Regions from separate parts of the Paraburkholderia fungorum genome, predicted to be linked through region 3. Evidence: riboswitches for the same ligand, from Rfam matches in the RefSeq annotation. Region 3 holds a riboswitch; each other region holds the start of a gene.
What was found. A riboswitch is a leader RNA that binds a small molecule or an ion and turns the genes downstream of it on or off. The one in region 3 is predicted to bind cobalamin.
Positions count from the first base shown of each region.

Region 1: it holds a riboswitch for cobalamin, as region 3 does, so the genes downstream of both, BLS41_RS17300 (CbtB domain-containing protein) here and cobA (uroporphyrinogen-III C-methyltransferase) in region 3, are expected to answer to the same signal.
Region 2: it holds a riboswitch for cobalamin, as region 3 does, so the genes downstream of both, BLS41_RS05045 (TonB-dependent receptor domain-containing protein) here and cobA (uroporphyrinogen-III C-methyltransferase) in region 3, are expected to answer to the same signal.
Region 4: it holds a riboswitch for cobalamin, as region 3 does, so the genes downstream of both, cobG (precorrin-3B synthase) here and cobA (uroporphyrinogen-III C-methyltransferase) in region 3, are expected to answer to the same signal.

Region 1 is NZ_FNKP01000002.1:207,477-211,861, reverse strand. Features, by position in the region: gene BLS41_RS17310 (FUSC family protein) at 1-1,106, shown strand, start outside; gene BLS41_RS17305 (CbtA family protein) at 1,384-2,124, opposite strand; gene BLS41_RS17300 (CbtB domain-containing protein) at 2,136-2,357, opposite strand; adenosylcobalamin (AdoCbl) riboswitch at 2,410-2,496, opposite strand; gene BLS41_RS17295 (histidine phosphatase family protein) at 2,591-3,184, shown strand; gene BLS41_RS17290 (hypothetical protein) at 3,249-3,689, opposite strand; gene BLS41_RS17285 (hypothetical protein) at 3,819-4,385, opposite strand, start outside.
Region 2 is NZ_FNKP01000001.1:1,130,961-1,135,345, reverse strand. Features, by position in the region: gene BLS41_RS05050 (FecCD family ABC transporter permease) at 1-396, opposite strand, end outside; gene BLS41_RS05045 (TonB-dependent receptor domain-containing protein) at 424-2,379, opposite strand; cobalamin riboswitch at 2,471-2,727, opposite strand; gene BLS41_RS05040 (ATPase) at 2,934-3,290, shown strand; gene BLS41_RS05035 (cell division protein ZapA) at 3,287-3,601, shown strand; RNA gene ssrS (6S RNA) at 3,697-3,878, shown strand; gene BLS41_RS05025 (EVE domain-containing protein) at 4,009-4,385, shown strand, end outside.
Region 3 is NZ_FNKP01000002.1:1,128,419-1,132,803, forward strand. Features, by position in the region: gene BLS41_RS21005 (cobyrinic acid a,c-diamide synthase CobB) at 1-602, opposite strand, end outside; gene cobO (cob(I)yrinic acid a,c-diamide adenosyltransferase) at 606-1,208, opposite strand; gene BLS41_RS21015 (cobalamin biosynthesis protein) at 1,205-1,645, opposite strand; gene cobA (uroporphyrinogen-III C-methyltransferase) at 1,642-2,388, opposite strand; cobalamin riboswitch at 2,670-2,912, opposite strand; cobalamin riboswitch at 3,004-3,282, shown strand; gene cobW (cobalamin biosynthesis protein CobW) at 3,486-4,385, shown strand, end outside.
Region 4 is NZ_FNKP01000002.1:1,440,488-1,444,872, reverse strand. Features, by position in the region: gene BLS41_RS22380 (precorrin-8X methylmutase) at 1-473, opposite strand, end outside; gene cobG (precorrin-3B synthase) at 466-1,923, opposite strand; cobalamin riboswitch at 2,014-2,192, opposite strand; gene BLS41_RS22370 (bifunctional cobalt-precorrin-7 (C(5))-methyltransferase/cobalt-precorrin-6B (C(15))-methyltransferase) at 2,277-3,527, shown strand; gene BLS41_RS22365 (cobalt-precorrin-5B (C(1))-methyltransferase) at 3,527-4,385, shown strand, end outside.

The DNA of each region.
Region 1 (4,385 bases), 920 kb from region 3:
TCGCTTCGCCGTTCTCCCGACGCCTCGCCGACATGCGCGCCAAACTCTGCTGGTTGCCTGCCACACGCGCCACGACTGCGGCGTTTCTGGCGATGCTGATCGGCCATTCGCTCTCCCCCGAGCGCTGGTTCTGGGCCGTCATCACGACATTCGTCGTGTTTCTCGGTACGCGATCTCGCGCCGATACGGTCTATCGCGGCGCGCAGCGTCTGGTCGGCACGCTGGCTGGCGCGCTGGTCAGCGTCATGCTGGTCGCGCCGCTGCACGACTCGCCGACACTATTAGTAGCTGCGATGGTGCTCTGCGTGTTCGGTTGGGCGTACTTCATCCTCAGCGCTTACGCGCCGGGGGTGTTCTTCATTACCGTGCTCGTGGGGTTGGTCTACGGCGAACTGGGTTTCGCCATGGGACCGCTGGTCGAATTGCGGATCGAGGAAGTGCTGGTGGGCTGCATCGTGTCGTTCGCCGTCGCCATTCTGATGATGCCGCTTTCGGCCACCCGTCATGTCGAGGTTCGGCTGGGCGCTGTGCTCGGAGCGCTGCGCGAGGTGGTCCGGCTTGCGGCGGGTGCGGGTGCGGGTGCTGGTGCTGGTGCTGGTGCTGGTGCTGCTAGCGTGAGCGCGTCTGAAACGCGTGCTGCCATGCGCCGGCTGGATCGTGGCTGGCACGATCTTCGGATTGCATTAAAGCCGCTGCAAACCCAGCGTGTAGTGACGTGGAATCCCGATGTCGAACTAGCCACGGGTTCGCTGCTGTGCTGCCTGCATTGGGCGCGGGTGTTGAGCGATCCGGCGCGGCGCGGGATGCCGTCTAACGAGGAAGCGGCGGCGCTCAATGCGGCGGATATCAGCGCGGCCCATGTCGAATCGATCGTGGCGCGACTGGACTCGCTGATCGCCCGATACAACGGACAGCCGAGCGGTTCGGCGCGTGATGCAACGAACGAGCGTGCGTCGGCTGCAGTGGGGATCGAGGTCGATCCGGCAAAATCACCGGCGCTGGCTCAACTGGATGGCGCGGTCGCGCAACTGTTCGACCGGTTGACGCAGCCTACCGGGAAAGCGCGACGCATGTTCAACTGGGCGTTGCGGGGAAAAGGGGTGTGAGACGAGGGCGAGTTGCCGCGTCTGCGTGCTTATCGCGGCAACTCGCGGCAACTACGGAGACGAATACAGGAACAGCTACCGGCCAACACGAGAAACCCGGCGAACTTGTCCACAGAAAATGTTCGCAAGCCTGTGGATAACCTATCCACAACCGGGCCAAGTCCTTGATACCAAACCAGAGTCGAGCCTTGCGCACCTGGCGCGACCGCTTACACAGTCGCGCCGTAAGCACCGGAGCGCCAGAAGTACCGACAAGCGCCCCAGTGCCAGGCCAGCCTCAAGCCGACTTCGCCACGCCACGCACATTCAGCCGTGCGAAATCGCTGCGCTCGACCAGCGCGCCGAACAGCAGCCCGATCGTCGTCCACATGATGACCTGCATGCCGATCGCGGCCACCCGGAACTTCCACAGCAGCACCGCCGGGAAAGCCGCCGGCACTTCGTTGATGACCGGCATCGACAGTTGCACTGCCGCGATGATCACGATAAACACCAGTCCCGCGACAATCGAGCCGTTCCACGCGCCCAGCTTCAGCACCGCGCGGCGTCGCACCTTCAGCGAGAACACCATCGCGGCGATCGAGATCGCGATCATCAGAAAGAACAGGCCCGTGCGCATCCCGATCGTCTCGGGGTCGCCTACCGATGGCGGATTAGCCGGGTACTTGATATTGGGTACGATCACCAGCGCAATGAACGCCGCCAGCGCGAGCCACGCGGACAACGCGCGCACGCCCAGCACGCCGACACGTCCGTACGCATACGCGAACACCAGCGAGAACAGACCGCCGACCGCCGCGCCGAACGTCACCACGCCGGTCAGCAATCCGAGGCCCGCCTGGGTCTCGCGGCTCACGAGTTCAGGCTCGGGCGCTTCGCCTTTGGCGGCGTCTGCCTTTTCTTCGAACGAAATGGCCTGATCGACCTGCGGCTCGCCTACCAGTCGCGCGAAGCCGAACGTGAGCAGTCCCGCGGCGATGCCGGCGAGCATCCCGCGTACCAACAATTTACCAACCATGTCCGGCTCCGTTAGTGGCAGGGAAAGCCGAGCAGATGGCGACCGTCGTGCACGAATTCATGCACGTACATGCCGGGCACCAGCGACGTGGCACCTTCTTCTGCACCAACGAAGTAAATCGCGAGCAATAACAGCAAGCCGCCGAATACGACCCAAGGCAGCAACTCACGCAACGGGATAGGCGTGGGTTGCGCAACGGGCTGGGTCGCGGAATTGAAAACGGTGTCGTTCATAGTGACATCTCCTGGGGGTAGCGCGCCCCGAAAGTCGATTGCAAAGGAATGGTGCGAAGCTCAGGTCTGGCTTTCGGCTTGCGATGCCGATTACAGTGGCGCGACCGCGCCGGGCTCTCACCGGCTTCCGTGCTTCGCAGTCCCGCTATTCTACGCGCTAAACTCGGGCCTCCGCGACCCTGGACGTGCCGTCCGCGCCGCGTTTCGGCATCGTTTGAACGGAAATGAAAAGAATGGACCTACGACTGTTACTGGTCAGCCACGCGTCGACGGCCGCGCAGCGCGCAGGCCGCTTTCCCATCGACGACGACGCGCTCGACGCCCGTAGCATCGGCGAAACGGAAGCTGTGCGGGCGCGTATGGCCTTTTCCGGCGATGCCGCCGCGTTCGTCAGCCCGGCGGTTTGCGCGCGCGAAACGGCCTCAGCACTCGGACTGGCCGCGACGGTCGACGAAGCTCTGGCGGATATAAATTACGGCAGATGGCGTGGCCAGCGGCTCATCGACATAGCCAACGAAGCGCCCCAGGAACTCGCCGCATGGACACGCGATCCCGACGCCGCGCCGCCCGGAGGCGAGTCGTTCGCTGCGCTCGTGAAGCGGGTGGGAGCGTGGCTCGACGCGTTGAACCCTACGACTGCGGACCACGCATCGAACCATCCGCGCCATGTCGTTGCTGTCACGCATGCCCCGCTGCTGCGGGCCGCGATTGTGCATGCGCTGGGGGCATCGCCCGAGATATTTGCGCGGATTGAAATCGCGCCGCTGTCGCTGGTCGAATTGCGGCGCTCGTCGCGCGGCTGGACATGGCGGCCGTCGGCAAGCTGACTGTCGCCGCCGTTCAACTTCAATTTATCGGGACACCGCAGCTACTCATTAACTAGCCCGCCGGTCACTGACCCGATACCACCAGCCGCAGTTTGTTCGAACCCGTGGGCGTCAGCGTGATGCCGGTCCGCTTGCCTTTATCGCCGACATAAAAGTGCTGGCGTCCCGGTGAATTCTGATCGTGAGTCGCTTCGGGCAGACACGACGCGATGTCGGCTGCGACCGCCTGCAACGCGGCGGCATTCGAACCGGCGTCGTGATGCGGCGTCCACGTGCACTGGTAGCTGCCTGGGCTCGCAGCACATTGGGCATCGTCGCCGTAGGGTTGCGCGATGCCTTTGCCATCCTCGGGTGTCATTGAAGCCAGGCCGCCCGGCGCCGCCGCCACGATTCGTTTGAGCGACGCGCACGGGCTGGGGGCATCGTCGGCCTGTGCGCTGCAGGGCAACAGCGCACCTAGCGATGCAGCGGCAAGCGCGGTGGCGAGTATTCGGGTTTTGTTCATGTCGACACGCTCCTCGGACGGTGGCGTGCGGATCATCAACATCGATCCGCGTGGTCACTGCTGCGGTAGCAGGCTTTGTGCCCATGCTGGCCCGACCGACGTGATCGCCAAGGCTCATCGCGAACACCGTCAGACGCCAAATACCGCCGCCAGCCCCTGCTCAGAAGCAAACATCCCGTTCGCATCGTGCCCGACGCCATCGATCACGAACGTCCGGTGGGTCGCCAATCCTTGCGGATGCCGCAACGCCATATACCGCGCGTACGCGAGCCCACGCTCAAGCCGGTTCGTGCCTTGGGTCATCGCCGCACATGAGCGGTCGAGCGCGGGATGCTGCGGATCGCAATCCGCGCCGCCCAGCAGCACGGTGACATCGGAGCGCGCATAGCGTGCTTCGAGCCCGTCGGCGGATGCCGCGCCATCTTCGCCACGCGTGTAAGCGGGCAAATCTTCGAGCCCATATTTCCAGCGATTGAACGACGGACACCGAGCCGCATCGAACGCAGCGAACTCGCCGGATGCCGTCGGACGCATTGCATCGAAATACACATACGACGACGGATTCGCGACCACATACCGCAACCCGACACCCCGCGCGGCCAGCGACGCCTGCTCGCGCGCCACCACCGCATAGCGATGCACCACCTGCGCGCCGCCCGAATGCCCCGCGATCACGACCTCGGTCAGCGATGCAAA
Region 2 (4,385 bases), on a different contig from region 3:
ACCGGCGATCATCGCGAGCAGCGCAAAGGTCGCCGCGCCGCCCGATACGCCCAATATGTACGGCTCGGCCAACGGGTTGCGCAACAGCACCTGCAACAACGCGCCCGCCAATGCGAGCAATGCGCCGCACGCAAAACCGGCCAGCGCGCGCGGCAAACGCAGCGTGCGGACGATCTCGCCAGCAAGGTCGCCCGACTCGACCGGCGACGCCGTGAACGCATGCGACGGCAGCAACGCCGACAACACGCGTCCCGGTGCGAGCGACACGCTGCCCAATGCGAGCGACGCGAGCAGCACCGCCAGCGCGACGCAGGCGAGCGCGAGCCAGATCGCGGCCGCGCGCCTCGCGCTCATCACGCGCACGGCAGCGGGCATCGAAACCGGAGGACGATTCATCCGCGTGATCTCAACGCAGCGCGCGCGTCACTGCTGCTGCCAACCGATCGTGACATACGCACCGCGTCGCGGCGAGTTATACGAGTAGGCCGTTTCATAGTCCTTGTTCAACAGATTGTCGATTTGCGCGGTGACGTACCACGCTTTCGTGATGTTGTAGCGCGCCGACAGATTGACGATGCCATAGCCGCCCAGATCGCCGCTGCTGTCGCTACGCGCGCCGCTCACGATCCATTCGCCGCCCACGCGCCACCCTGCAATGCTGCGATTCACCGCCAGCGAGCCGAAGCGCCGCGCGCGCCGCACGAGGTCGACATCGTTGTCGAGGTCGACGGGATTTTGCAGCGTCAACGAGGCACGCACGTCCGTCTTGCCGACATGTCCGCTCCACGAGCCTTCGAGCCCCTGCACCTTCGCACGGCCGACATTCTCGGCCAGATAGATGCCGGGCGACACTTCGGGATAGTCGATCAGATTCGAATAGCGGGTCTGGAATGCGCTCAGGCGCATCACGCCAAGCGCATTCGATGCGTACTGCAACGCGGCTTCGATCGAATGACTGCGCTCCGGTTTGATCGACGGATTGCCGCTGTACGGATAGTACAGATCGTCGAAACTCGGGGCGCGGAACGAATCCGAATAGCTTGCGGTTGCCTTCCAGTTCCCGGTGATGTCGAAACCGTAGCCGAGATAGTAACTGTTCGCTCCGCCGAAATCGGAATACTGGTCGTGCCGTACGTTCGCCTGAATCTGGTTGCGCCCGAAGCGTCCCGTATAGCCGACGAAACCCGAATCGACGTGACGGTCGGGCGCGGCAAAGGTGTCCGATTCGAGCGTCTGATCGAGATGTTCGTAGCCGACCTGAAGTTTCTGTTGAGCGGCCAATGCAAAATCGTTCTGCCACGTGTACTGACGATTGTCGGTGTCGAAGCGGCCGTTATAGATGCCGTTGGTGTTCGACACACTGCGGTCGTCGCCTTCAGACACGATGAAATGCGTGGTCCACCAGTCGGTCAGCTTGCCGTTCGCGAAGACCGACGCCTGGCGCACCTTGCTGTACAGATTGTTCAGATCGGTCGGCTCGCCGTACGCGTTGTCGTAACTGTTGTTGCCGTTCGACTGGAAGAACGTGACGCCCGCGTCCCATTGGTCGTTGAACTTGTGACGCAACGAAGCCGAGATGCTCTCGTTCAGATAGCCGTTCGCATTCGGATTCGCGCCCGGCGCCTGGGCGGGGTTGAGCGACGAAAAGCCGTCGTCTTTCGAGCGCGCGAGCGAGATGCTGAAGGTCGTGTTGCCGTCTTTGTCGAGTGCGCCGTTCACGCCCATCTGCTGGGTCTGCGTGTGATAGCTGCCGTAGCCCACCGAAAAATTGAAGCGCGGCGGATGATCGCCGCCGTCTTTCGTGAACACCTGCACCACCCCGCCGATCGCACCCGAGCCGTATAACGCGGACACGTTGCCGTTCACGACTTCGACGCGGTCGATCTGATCGAGCGGGATCTGCGAGATTTGCGCCGAACCGAGACTCACGGAATCCACCCGCACGCCGTCGATCAGCAACAGCGATTGCGTCGACGACGCGCCGCGCAAGAACAGGCTCGCCGTCGAACCAGGGCCACCTGTCCGCGAGATTTGCGCACCCGGCGCGAGTTGCAACAGACCGGGCAAGTCGGTGGCGGTGGTGTCGGCGAGATCCTGCTGATCGAATAACGTGGTCTGCGGAATCGTGTCCGCGAGCGGTTGCGGCGTGCGCCCCGCGGTCACGACGACGGGCGACAATAGCGTGGACGAATCATCTGCAGCGGACACATCGCCCGATGACGATGATGACGACGCCGATTCAGACGTAGCAGCGGCAGCAGAATCTGCAGCATCCGAAGCGGACGTGGACGAAGATGGCGATGCAGCACTCTGCGCATGCACGACGAGCGGCAGGCTCGCAAACGCGAGCAGCACCGCGCGAGCGATGGGGGACAACATGGGATGGCATTCCTGTGGATAGCGTGCGCGGCCCGCTTCCCCGCAGGCCGATGCGTAACGAGGCACCCCCGTATTTAACATTTTCGCGGGGGACGTGCCTCTCCCTCTGGCCGGTATCCGGGCTGGCGACACATCGATCCCACCTTCCCACGCGTAACGCGCAGTGGCACACTCACATGTTGAGCTTCAAACACGCGATCAGGATCGACCTGCATGACGAATGCGGTCGCTTACCGTTGCGGGGGCAGCGCAGGTTAGCGCGTTCCGGTTCACGGAACATGCGCCCTGCTTCCCGTTTAACTGCGCACTGTTGAAAAGCGCGCGGGCACCAGAGTGCGGCAAGTTTAGGAGCGGCCTCGAAGTGCGTCAAGAACGGTTGCACCATCGCAAGCCGTTCTGTTAAATGCAGAATATTGTCCGACCGGCGAGGTGTTTTTCATCATAAGGTCGATAAAAGCCTGCATAAAGCAATGTTGTTACGTCTCGAAACGAGACAATTGTCGGAACCTGCGATATTCCGCGCTAAAATGCAATGTCTTTAGAGGACGCAGCACATGCTCACCGAACTCGAATCACTTTCACAGAATATCGGCAAGCTGATCGCGATCAGCCAACGCCACAATGAAGCGCGAATCGCGCTCGAAGATCAGCTCGCCCAATCACGCGCCGAAGCAGAAGCTACGCGCACGGAACTTGCACTGTTGCGCGAAGAGCGCGACGCATTGCAGGCCGAACGCGATGCGCTGTCCGCGAAAATCGACGACGCTCAGGTGCGCCTGAATGCAATTCTCGAGAAACTGCCGCGGGCCCGCGCGAACAGCGAGCCGGATAACCAGCTCGATCTGCTCGAGCCTGCTCAGCACGCTGTCGAAGCGGAGAGCGAAGTGACCCGCCACGGAGAAAATGCATGACCACCAAGCAGATCGAAGTATCGATTCTCGACGTGCCCTATCGCCTCGCGTGCTCGCCGGAAACGGAAGGCGCACTGCTTGAAGCGGTTGCTCGCGTCGACGCCGAAATGTCGAAGATCCGCAATAACAGCAACGTGCGCGGCACGGATCGCATTGCCGTCATGGCTGCGCTGTCGCTGGCATCGGAACTGCTTAGGCTCCAATCGAGCGTTAGACACGGAGAAGCATTTCCTGCAGAGGAAATCCGGCGTACAATGCATCAAATGAACGAACAACTGGGTACTGTGATTCAGCAGTACAACATGCAGTAAGTAGCAGTCGGTCCTGAGATCCACTGCGGATTCAAACGAAGGTGAGTCAATCTCGGCAAACGTTTGAGTTCAATCGTTTAAGCTTCATCGGTTTAGCTTCCCTGCCTGGTTCGCCAAGGTCATATATTCCTTGAACCAATGCCATGTGCACGGTTGCGGAAATTTGTAGCACGGGTGTGCGCGTCACTCTGTCTGATGTACCCGAAGTGTTGCTAACTGCGACCAATTCTGAACCCCCGGTTCAGGATGCCGGCCTAGCGGCTAAGGCGGGGACCTTATCTAGAACGGCATCGGACTTCGGTTCGATGCCGTTTTTCTTTGGGCTCCGGTTTCACGTACGTTTTCTCCGTTCGCGTTTTTCGTTCGTGCCGTCAAGCCCTTAACGTCAACCACGTTCAATTCGATTCATGCGCTACTGGCTAATGAAGTCCGAACCGGACGAAGCGAGCATCGACCATCTCGCCAACGCACCGCACCACACGTTACCGTGGACCGGCGTGCGCAATTATCAGGCGCGCAATTTCATGCGCGACATGATGCAGGTCGGCGACGGCGTGCTGTTCTATCACTCGAGCTGTCCTCAACCCGGCATCGCGGGGCTCGCGGAGGTCTCGTCCACTGCCTACCCGGACCCGACACAGTTCGACAGGAAGAGCCCGTACTACGACGAAAAGTCGTCGCAGGAAACGCCGCGCTGGTTGCTCGTCGACGTCGTATTCAAAAAGAAAATTCCGCTGATTCCGCTCGCAACTTTGCGTGAGCACGAAGAATTGCAGGACATGCG
Region 3 (4,385 bases):
TCGGCGGCCTGATGCAGGCCGAGGTGGCGATCGGGCAACGCGATTTCGTCACTGGCCGCGATGTGGCCGCACCAGTGCAAGCCAGGCGGCAACGCTTCCTGGAGCATCTGCGCATGCCGCGCGGAACCGACGCGATTCGCCAGCACGCCGTGAAACGGCACCTCGGGCCTGAATCGCGCGAGACCGAACGCGACCGCGCCGAAAGTCTGCGCCATCGCTTTCGCCGAAATCACCGTCAGCACGGGCACGCCGAATGTCGTGGCGAGATCGGCGCTGCTCGGCGTGCCGTCGAACAACCCCATCACGCCTTCGATCAGGATCAGATCGGCTTCGGCCGCTGCCTGCGCGAGCAGCGCGCGGCAGCCTGCTTCACCGACCATCCACAGATCGAGCGACAGCACCGGCGCGCCGCTCGCGCGCGCGAGGATCATCGGATCGAGAAAATCCGGGCCGGTCTTGAAGACCCGCACGCGTCGCCCTTGCCGCGCGTGGTAGCGCGCGAGCCCCGCGGTGATCGTGGTCTTGCCTTGCCCCGACGCGGGCGCACTGATGAACAACGCAGGGCACGCCGTGGAGCGAGTGCCGCCGGGCGACGCGGACATCGCTCAGAACTCCACGCCGCGCTGCGCTTTCACGCCTTGCTCGCGGTACGGATGCTTGACGATGCGCATTTCGGTGACGAGGTCGGCGGCTTCGATCAGCGCGTCGGGCGCGTGACGGCCGGTCACCACCACGTGCAGCATGTCGGCGCGTGCGTTCAGCACGGCGAGCACTTCGTCGAGCGGCAGGTATTCGTACTTGAGCACCGTGTTCAGCTCGTCGAGGATCACCATCTGATAGTCGCCGCTTTCGATCATCCGGCGCGCTTCGTCCCAGCCTTTGCGGGCGGTGGCGATATCGGCGTCGCGGTTCTGCGTGTTCCAGGTGTAGCCGTCGCCCATCGTGACGAAATCGCAGTTCGCGATCGCGCCGAGAAAATCGCGCTCGGACGTATGCAGCGCGCCCTTGATGAACTGCACGACGCCGAGACGCATGCCGTGTCCCAGCACCCGCACGGCCATGCCGAACGCGGCCGTGGTTTTGCCCTTGCCGGTGCCGGTGTTGACGATCAGCAGACCTTTTTCGACGGTCGCGCCGGCCTGTTTCTTCTCATGGCCTTCGCGCCGGCGCTCGGTCATGCGTTGATGCGATTCGGGATCCGTTTTCATGGGAGGTCCTGTTGGGTATATCGAGTGTGAGTTTGAACCGGCTTCCCGTCGAGGCCAGGATTCGACGCCGCGACAGCCACGGTCACGCCGTCATAAACCGTTTTACGGACGACGAGACAAGCGGTAGCTTCCGGCGATTGTGCGGCGAGCAACGCGCACGGCTCGCAGACGCCGTCCACGCCGACATGCTCGCGTGCGGCTGCCGAAGGGCTTCCGACCGGCAATGCGGCAATCTGCTCGCGGCTGAACAATCTCAGCGGCAGGCCGTGGCGCGCGCAGAACTCGCGCAAACCGGGTTCACCGGCTTTGATGTCGATTGACGCGATTGTGTTGATCTGCGCGAAGTCGAGCGGGCCGAGCGCCTGACGTACCGCCGCTTCGATCTGTTCAGCCGAACTTTGTGAGCGGCATCCAATTCCGACGCTGATTGTTTTCATTTGACGTCGGCTCCGTTTGCCGTCGTCGCGCCGTCAGCCAGCGCGGCCACGCCGCCGATCACCACGATCGCAGGCGACCCGAGCCCCGCACGCGCGACTGTGTCCGCAAACCCGCCGAGCGGCGCGAGTGCGTGGCGCTGCTCGGGCCGCGTCGCCGATTCGATCGCGGCGCACGGCGTATCGGCCGACAGTCCGGCCGCGAGCAGCGCGCCGGTAATGTCGCTCAAACGACGCATGCCCATATAGATCACGAGCGTCATGCGGGTGGCGGCGAGCGCGGCCCAATCCGGCTCGCCGCTGCCCGCGCCGTGTCCGGTGACGAACACCACACCCTGCGTGTAGTCGCGATGCGTGACCGGAATGCCGATTGCCGCCGGTGCCGCGATCCCCGCTGTAATGCCGTTGATCACTTCCACGTCGACGCCCGCGGCCAGCAACGCCTGGCGTTCTTCGCCGCCCCGGCCGAACACGAACGGATCGCCGCCTTTCAGCCGCGCGACACTGCGCCCGGCCCGCGCGTGTTCGAGCATCTGCGCGACGATGCCGGCTTGCGGCGTCGACGGATGACCGCCGCGTTTGCCGACGTAGACGACCAGCGCATCCGCGCGGGCGAATTGCAGCACGTCGGGATTCACCAGGTCGTCGACCAGCACCACATCGGCCTGGGCGAGCGCGCGGGTCGCCTTGAGCGTCATCAGTTCGACGTCGCCGGGACCTGCGCCGATCAACCACGCGCGCGTCATCGCGGCGTGCATGGCGCACGCCATGTCATAGCGGACGAAGCGGACGAAGCGGCCGAAGCGGCCGGAACGGATCGGGAACGGAAAGCGGCGGAACGCCGGACAGCGGACAGTGAAATCATGCGATGCGACAACGGATTCAGGCACGGCGAACAACGCGACCCGTCACGCTGTTTTCGACAAACACGCGAACGGAATACGGCTACGCCATGCTTTAACGCCTTCACATCCGTCCCTCGCGGATTCCAGCGGCCGGCGGCGAGAAATTCGAGATTCGTCGAGATTCGCCGCCTCCGCGTCTGGCCGGTATCCGGGCTGGCGGCCTCATGTGCTTTGCCTTCCCGCCCCGATTCACGGGACAGTGGCATCGAAAAAACGCATGCGCGGCGCAGCAGAAGTGAATCTGGCGCAGCAGGTCGCTTACCGTTGCGGGGACAGCACAGGTTGAGCGCACGAACGCGCTGCCTGTTTCCCGTTTAACTGCACACGCGAACGCATGTGCGGGCACCAAACGCGCGCATACGATAGCACAGGACGCCCCGCCCGATAAGCGTTTCCGGCTGATGCGGGCGGCTTTGCCGCAGCTTCCGGCGCCTTGACTGCGGCGTCTTGCGCGCCTAAACTCGCACGCACTTTGGTGCTCGTGTGCGCTCTCGTGCGCATGCAGTTAAACGGGAAACAGGGTGCCCACCTTCTCTGGATCGGGTCAACCTGTGCTGCCCCCGCAACGGTAAGCGAAAAGTGGTGTCGGCTTCATGCGCGACACCGCGGAGCCGGCTTCGATGTCCACGCGCAAGGCCGCGTCGGCATATCACCACTGGGCGAGAAATCACTCGTCCGGGAAGGGGAAGCGGCGCTTTCGTCAGCCCGGATACCGGCCAGATTAAGCAGGACACCCGTCGCGGGGATGCGACGGCGCGTTCATGACCTCATTCCCGCTTTCTGTTTTTCTGTTGTCGCGGCAACGCCGTCGTTCGTCCCCGTGTTTATATTGTCGTGGCCCGTCGCGCTTCAGCTTTCAGCTTGCGCCCGGCCATGCCGATGCAGACAGACGAACCGACGCGCCGGCGCACGTGCAACCCCTACGGATGGACCTCACGATGCAAACTCAAATGCGCAAGATTCCCGTCACCATCGTCACGGGCTTTCTCGGCAGCGGCAAAACCACGTTGCTGCGGCACATTCTTCAGCATGCGGGCGGCAAGCGCATCGCGGTGATCGTCAACGAGTTCGGCGAACTCGGTATCGACGGGGAAATTCTTAAAGGGTGCGGGATCGGCTGCGATGAAAACGGCGTCGAAACCGAAGGGCAACTGTACGAACTCGCGAACGGCTGCCTGTGCTGCACCGTGCAGGAAGAGTTTTTCCCGGTGATGGAAAAGCTCGTCGAGCGCCGTGGCCAGATCGATCACGTGCTGATCGAAACCTCCGGCCTCGCTTTGCCGAAACCGCTCGTGCAGGCGTTCAACTGGCCGCAGATCAAGAACAGTTTCACGGTCGACGCGGTTGTCACGGTGGTGGACGGCCCGGCTGCGGCAAGCGGCCAGTTCGCCGAAAACCCTGTCGCCGTCGATGCACAGCGCAAAGCTGATCCGAACCTCGATCACGAATCGCCGCTGCACGAGTTGTTCGAAGACCAGTTGTCGGCGGCCGATCTGGTGATTCTGAACAAGACCGATCTGCTCGACGACGCGCAGCAAAGCGCGGTCGAAGCGGTGATTTGCGAGGAAATTCCGCCGCAGGTGAAGATCGTGCGCGCGCAACGCGGCGAACTGGATCTGCACACGCTGCTCGGTCTCGAAGCGGCATCGGAGGAAACGATCCACTTGCGCCACGATCACCACGGTTCCGCCGACGACGCCGATCATCACCACGACGAATTCGATTCGGTGGTCGTGCAGGCGGATGCGCCGTCGCGCGAAGCGGTGATCGCCGCGTTGCAGAAGCTGGTCGAGGCGAACACGATTTATCGCGTGAAGGGTTTTGCCGCGTTGCCGGGT
Region 4 (4,385 bases), 310 kb from region 3:
AGGATCAGCGCGGGTTTTGGCGCGCCGGCATCGAGCATGTCGAGCAGATGAAACAGCGCGGTCGGCGCATTGCCGATCACGACGACGCTGCCCGCCAGATGCGGACGCCACAATTCGAGCGCGGCAGCCGAGCGCGTATTGCCGAGTTCGCGGGCGAGCGCGGGGACGTCCGGCTGCGTGAGCGTGCAGATCACTTCGTTGCCCGCGGGCAGCCGGGCTCGCGTGATGCCCTGCGCGACCATGCCCGCGTCGCACAGAATCGGCGCGCCTTGAGCGAGGGCGACGCGGCCTGCGGTGCCGGCATCGGCGGAAAATTGCAGATCGTCGATCACGTCGACCATCCCGCACGCGTGGATCACGCGCACCGCGAGTTTTTCGAGGTCGGCGGGAATGCGCGACAGGTCGGCCTCCGCGCGGATCGTCGCGAACGACTGGCGATAGATCTCCTGACCGTCGCGTATGTATTCAAGCATCAGTGTTACTCCGGGCCAGGCGCGCGAGCGTGTCGGCGGCCTGTTGGATCGTCAGTTGGTGCGCGACGCAGCGGCCGAAACCGGAGCCGCTGTCGTCGCGTCGATAAAGGTCGTAGCTGCCGGGCGCCACCGCCAGCAGCGTGTAGGGCGCGCAATGCGCGGCCGCGCAGGATCGCGGGCAGCCGCTGAGGTGCACTTCGACGCCCGCGGGCAGTTGCGCGGCGAGTTGCTGCGCGTCGGCTTTGGTGTCCGCGAGACTTTTTGCGCAGCCGCTCGACCCGGCGCACGCGATCAGACGCGTGATCGGCTGCGACGGGTCGCAAGCGAGGCCGAGCGCGTTCAGTGCGGTTAGCACGGCGGGCACGGTGTCTGTCGCGAGGTCGGGAAGCAGCACGCTTTGCCACGGGGTGATGTGCAGGATGCCGGTGTTGTGCTGGCGCGCGAGCAAGGCGAGGGCGCGCAAGGTATCGGCATCGACGCGGCCGAGCGGCGGTTGGCCGCCTGCGTGCCATGTTCCTGACTTGCATTGCGGATGCGCGCCGAGGCGAAGGCCGGCGTCGGCTGGCGTGCTGCGTTGCCAGCCGGCAAGCGACGCGTCGCGTGAAAGCGGGAAGTCGACGTAGGTCTGGGCGTGCTGCAGGATGGTATCGACGGCATGGGTGGCGAGCAGGTGACGCATGCGGGTGGCGTCGTCGGCGGCGAGGTCGAGGAAGGTGTGCAGCAGTGCTCGCACGAGAGCCGGGACTTGCGCGGGCGATACGGCGGCGAGTGGGCCTGTGCCTTTGTTGGGCCGCCCGACCTGCTGCGGTTGAGGCGCGGCTACGCTTTGAAAAGCCGAAGCCTCCGGCGGGCATCCCGCCAACCCGAACACGAACCGCACACCCTCGACACCCTGCGACGCCGCGATCCACACATCATGCGGATGATCGACCCGCGCCAGCCGCTCACCGCCATCCAGCAGCAACGCGAATTTTGGCGATAACGCTGCAAACCGCGTGTCGCTTTGCAGCAGCGCGAGCAGTTCGGCACACAGCTGCGTCGTATCGACCAGGGCCGCAGGATCGCGTCCGGCGGCGGGGCTGATCATCACGTTGCGGACATCGTCGGCGGAAGCGGCGCTCGCATTAACGGTCACGCTACCCCCCGGCATAGGCTCAGGCCCAAGCCCCGCACCCACCAGCGCCTCAATCAACGCCGCTTCGTGCCCGCTACGCACCCCGCGCACCTGCAGATTCGCGCGATTGGTCAATTCGACGACCCCGGCCGCGTGCCGTGCGCTCGCGCCTGCGATAACCTCGGCCTGCGCCGCGCTCAATACGCCGCCAGGCAGCTTGATCCGGCAGATCCCGCCATCGCGCGCGGCGACGATGCGCAGCAGCCCCGGACACGCCGAAGGCCGCAGTGTCGGGACCGCGTGAGGCAAAACGAGGGAGGGCGAAGCTTGATTCAAGACGGACACCGGGTTGAGCGTCGCACAAAAACCCGAGCAAGCCGCGTCAGGCTTGCTGCGGCATCGGTACACCCCGCCCGATGTTGGCTGGCACGAACAGTGTTGCCGGCAGGTCTCCTGGCTGGCAGGTCATGATCCGCCGCGGCCTTCCCGGTCAAACCAGTGGCGCGCAGCGCAGGCGGACTCGCTGCATACAGTTGCGGGGGCAGCCACAGTGGCACTGTGTTCCCTCTTCGGCCCCGAAGGGCACCGGCGGCTGTATTATGCCTTTTTTCGGACAGCGCAACGAGGCTGGACGCTTTGACAGGCGTGGCACAGCGCATTATTTGAAGATTCAGAATGAGGATGGATGCATGCCGGCATGGCTGACCGTAGTGGGCATTGGCGACGACGGCTTCGCCGGTTTGGGACGGCCCGCGCGGCGTGCTTTGCTGACGGCGTCGGTGATTTATGGCGGCGAACGTCATCTGGCGATGCTGCCCGCGCGACTCGCCGCGCGCCGCACCCAGTGGCCGCGTCCGTTCGATCTTGCGCCGTTGCTGGCCGAGCGCAATCAGAGCGTGTGTGTGTTGGCGAGCGGCGACCCGATGCTGTTCGGCGTCGGCGCGACGCTGGCGCGGCAGTTGCCCGAGGGCGAACTGCGGGTGCTGCCCGCGCCGTCGTCGTTGTCGCTGGCGGCAGCGCGTTTGGGCTGGCCGTTGCAGGACGTGGCGACGGTGTCGGTGGTGGGTCGTCCGCTGGCGGCGTTGAATGCGCATCTGCATGACGGCGCGCGCATTTTCGTGCTGAGCGCGGACGGCAGCACACCCGCCGCGCTTGCCGCATTGCTGGCGACGCGCGGCTTCGGCGCGACCCGGATGGTCGTGCTCGAACATCTGGGCGGCGATCTGGAGCGGCGGATCGACGGCCGGGCCGATCAATGGCCCGCGGGCGAAGTCGCCGCGCTGAATCTGATCGCGCTCGAATGCCGCGCGGACGAAGCCGCGCCGCGTCTGCCGCTGACCTGCGGCCTGCCTGACGACGCGTTTCGCCACGACGGCCAGTTGACCAAACGCGATGTGCGCGCGATCACGCTCGCGCGCCTCGCGCCGACGCCCGGCGAATTGCTGTGGGACGTGGGCGCGGGCAGCGGCTCGATCGGGATCGAATGGATGCGCGCGCATCCCGCCTGCCGCGCGATTGCCGTCGAAGGGCATCCGGAGCGGCAGGCTTTTATCGAACATAACCGCGACACATTGGGCGTGCCGGGTCTGCAACTCGTCGCGGGCCGCGCGCCCGAGGCGCTGCACGGACTGCCCGCGCCGGATGCGGTGTTTATCGGCGGTGGCGTGACGGTGCCGGGCGTGCTGGAAACCTGCTGGGAGAGTCTGCGTGACGGGGGCCGTCTGGTGGCGAACGCGGTCACGCTGCAAGGCGAAGCGGCGCTGATCGCGTGGCGCGACCGGCACGGCGGCACGCTGACCCGCGTCGCGCTGGCCGACGCGCGGCCGCTCGGCGGTTTCGATACGTGGCGTCAGGCGTTGCCGATCACGATGCTCGACGTGACGAAGCACGCTGCGGGTATCCCGGGCAACATGCCCGCGGCTTCCACCGATCATCCGTAATGCGCGACGAAACACCCGAACAACCCGCGCCGCTTCGTAGCGGCTACACGACCGGCAGTTGCGCCACCGCGACGTCGCTGGCGGCGGCGCGTCTGCTGCTCGCGGGCGTCGTCAGCGAGGTCGCGGAAATTACGCTGCCCAAGGGCCAGCATGTGCCGATGCCGCTGGTCTACTGCCGCCGCGTCGTCAATGACACCGATGTCGCCGATGACGTCCATGTCGCCGGAGATGCCGGCAACGCCAGCAGCGCTGACGTTGCAGAAGCCGGCACCGTCAAGGACGCCGGCGACGACCCCGACGTCACCCACGGCGCGATCGTCTTCGCGCGCGTGCGCCTGATCGCCGAACCCGGCGTGATTTTTCGCGCGGGGCCTGGCGTCGGCACCGTGACGCGAGCCGGTCTGACACTGCCGGTCGGCGAACCGGCGATCAATCCCGTGCCGCGCAGCATGATGACGCAGCATCTGACCGAACTCGCCGCCGAGCATGCGTACAGCGGCGGCTTCGAAGTGACGATCGGCGTCGAAGGCGGCGCGGAACTCGCGCTGAAAACGATGAACCCGCGCCTCGGCATCATCGGCGGATTGTCGATTCTCGGCACCTCCGGGATCGTGCGGCCGTTCTCGTGCTCGGCTTATATCGCGTCGATTCATCAGGGCATCGACGTGGCGCGCGCGAACGGCTACACGCATCTCGCGGCCTGCACCGGCAACGCCAGCGAGGACGCGATGCGCGCGCACTATGCGCTGCCCGATATCGCGCTGATCGAAATGGGCGACTTCGTCGGCGCGGTGCTCAAGCATATGAAGCGCGCGCCGGTCGAGCGACTCAGCGTGTGCGGCGGCTTCGGCAAGCTCA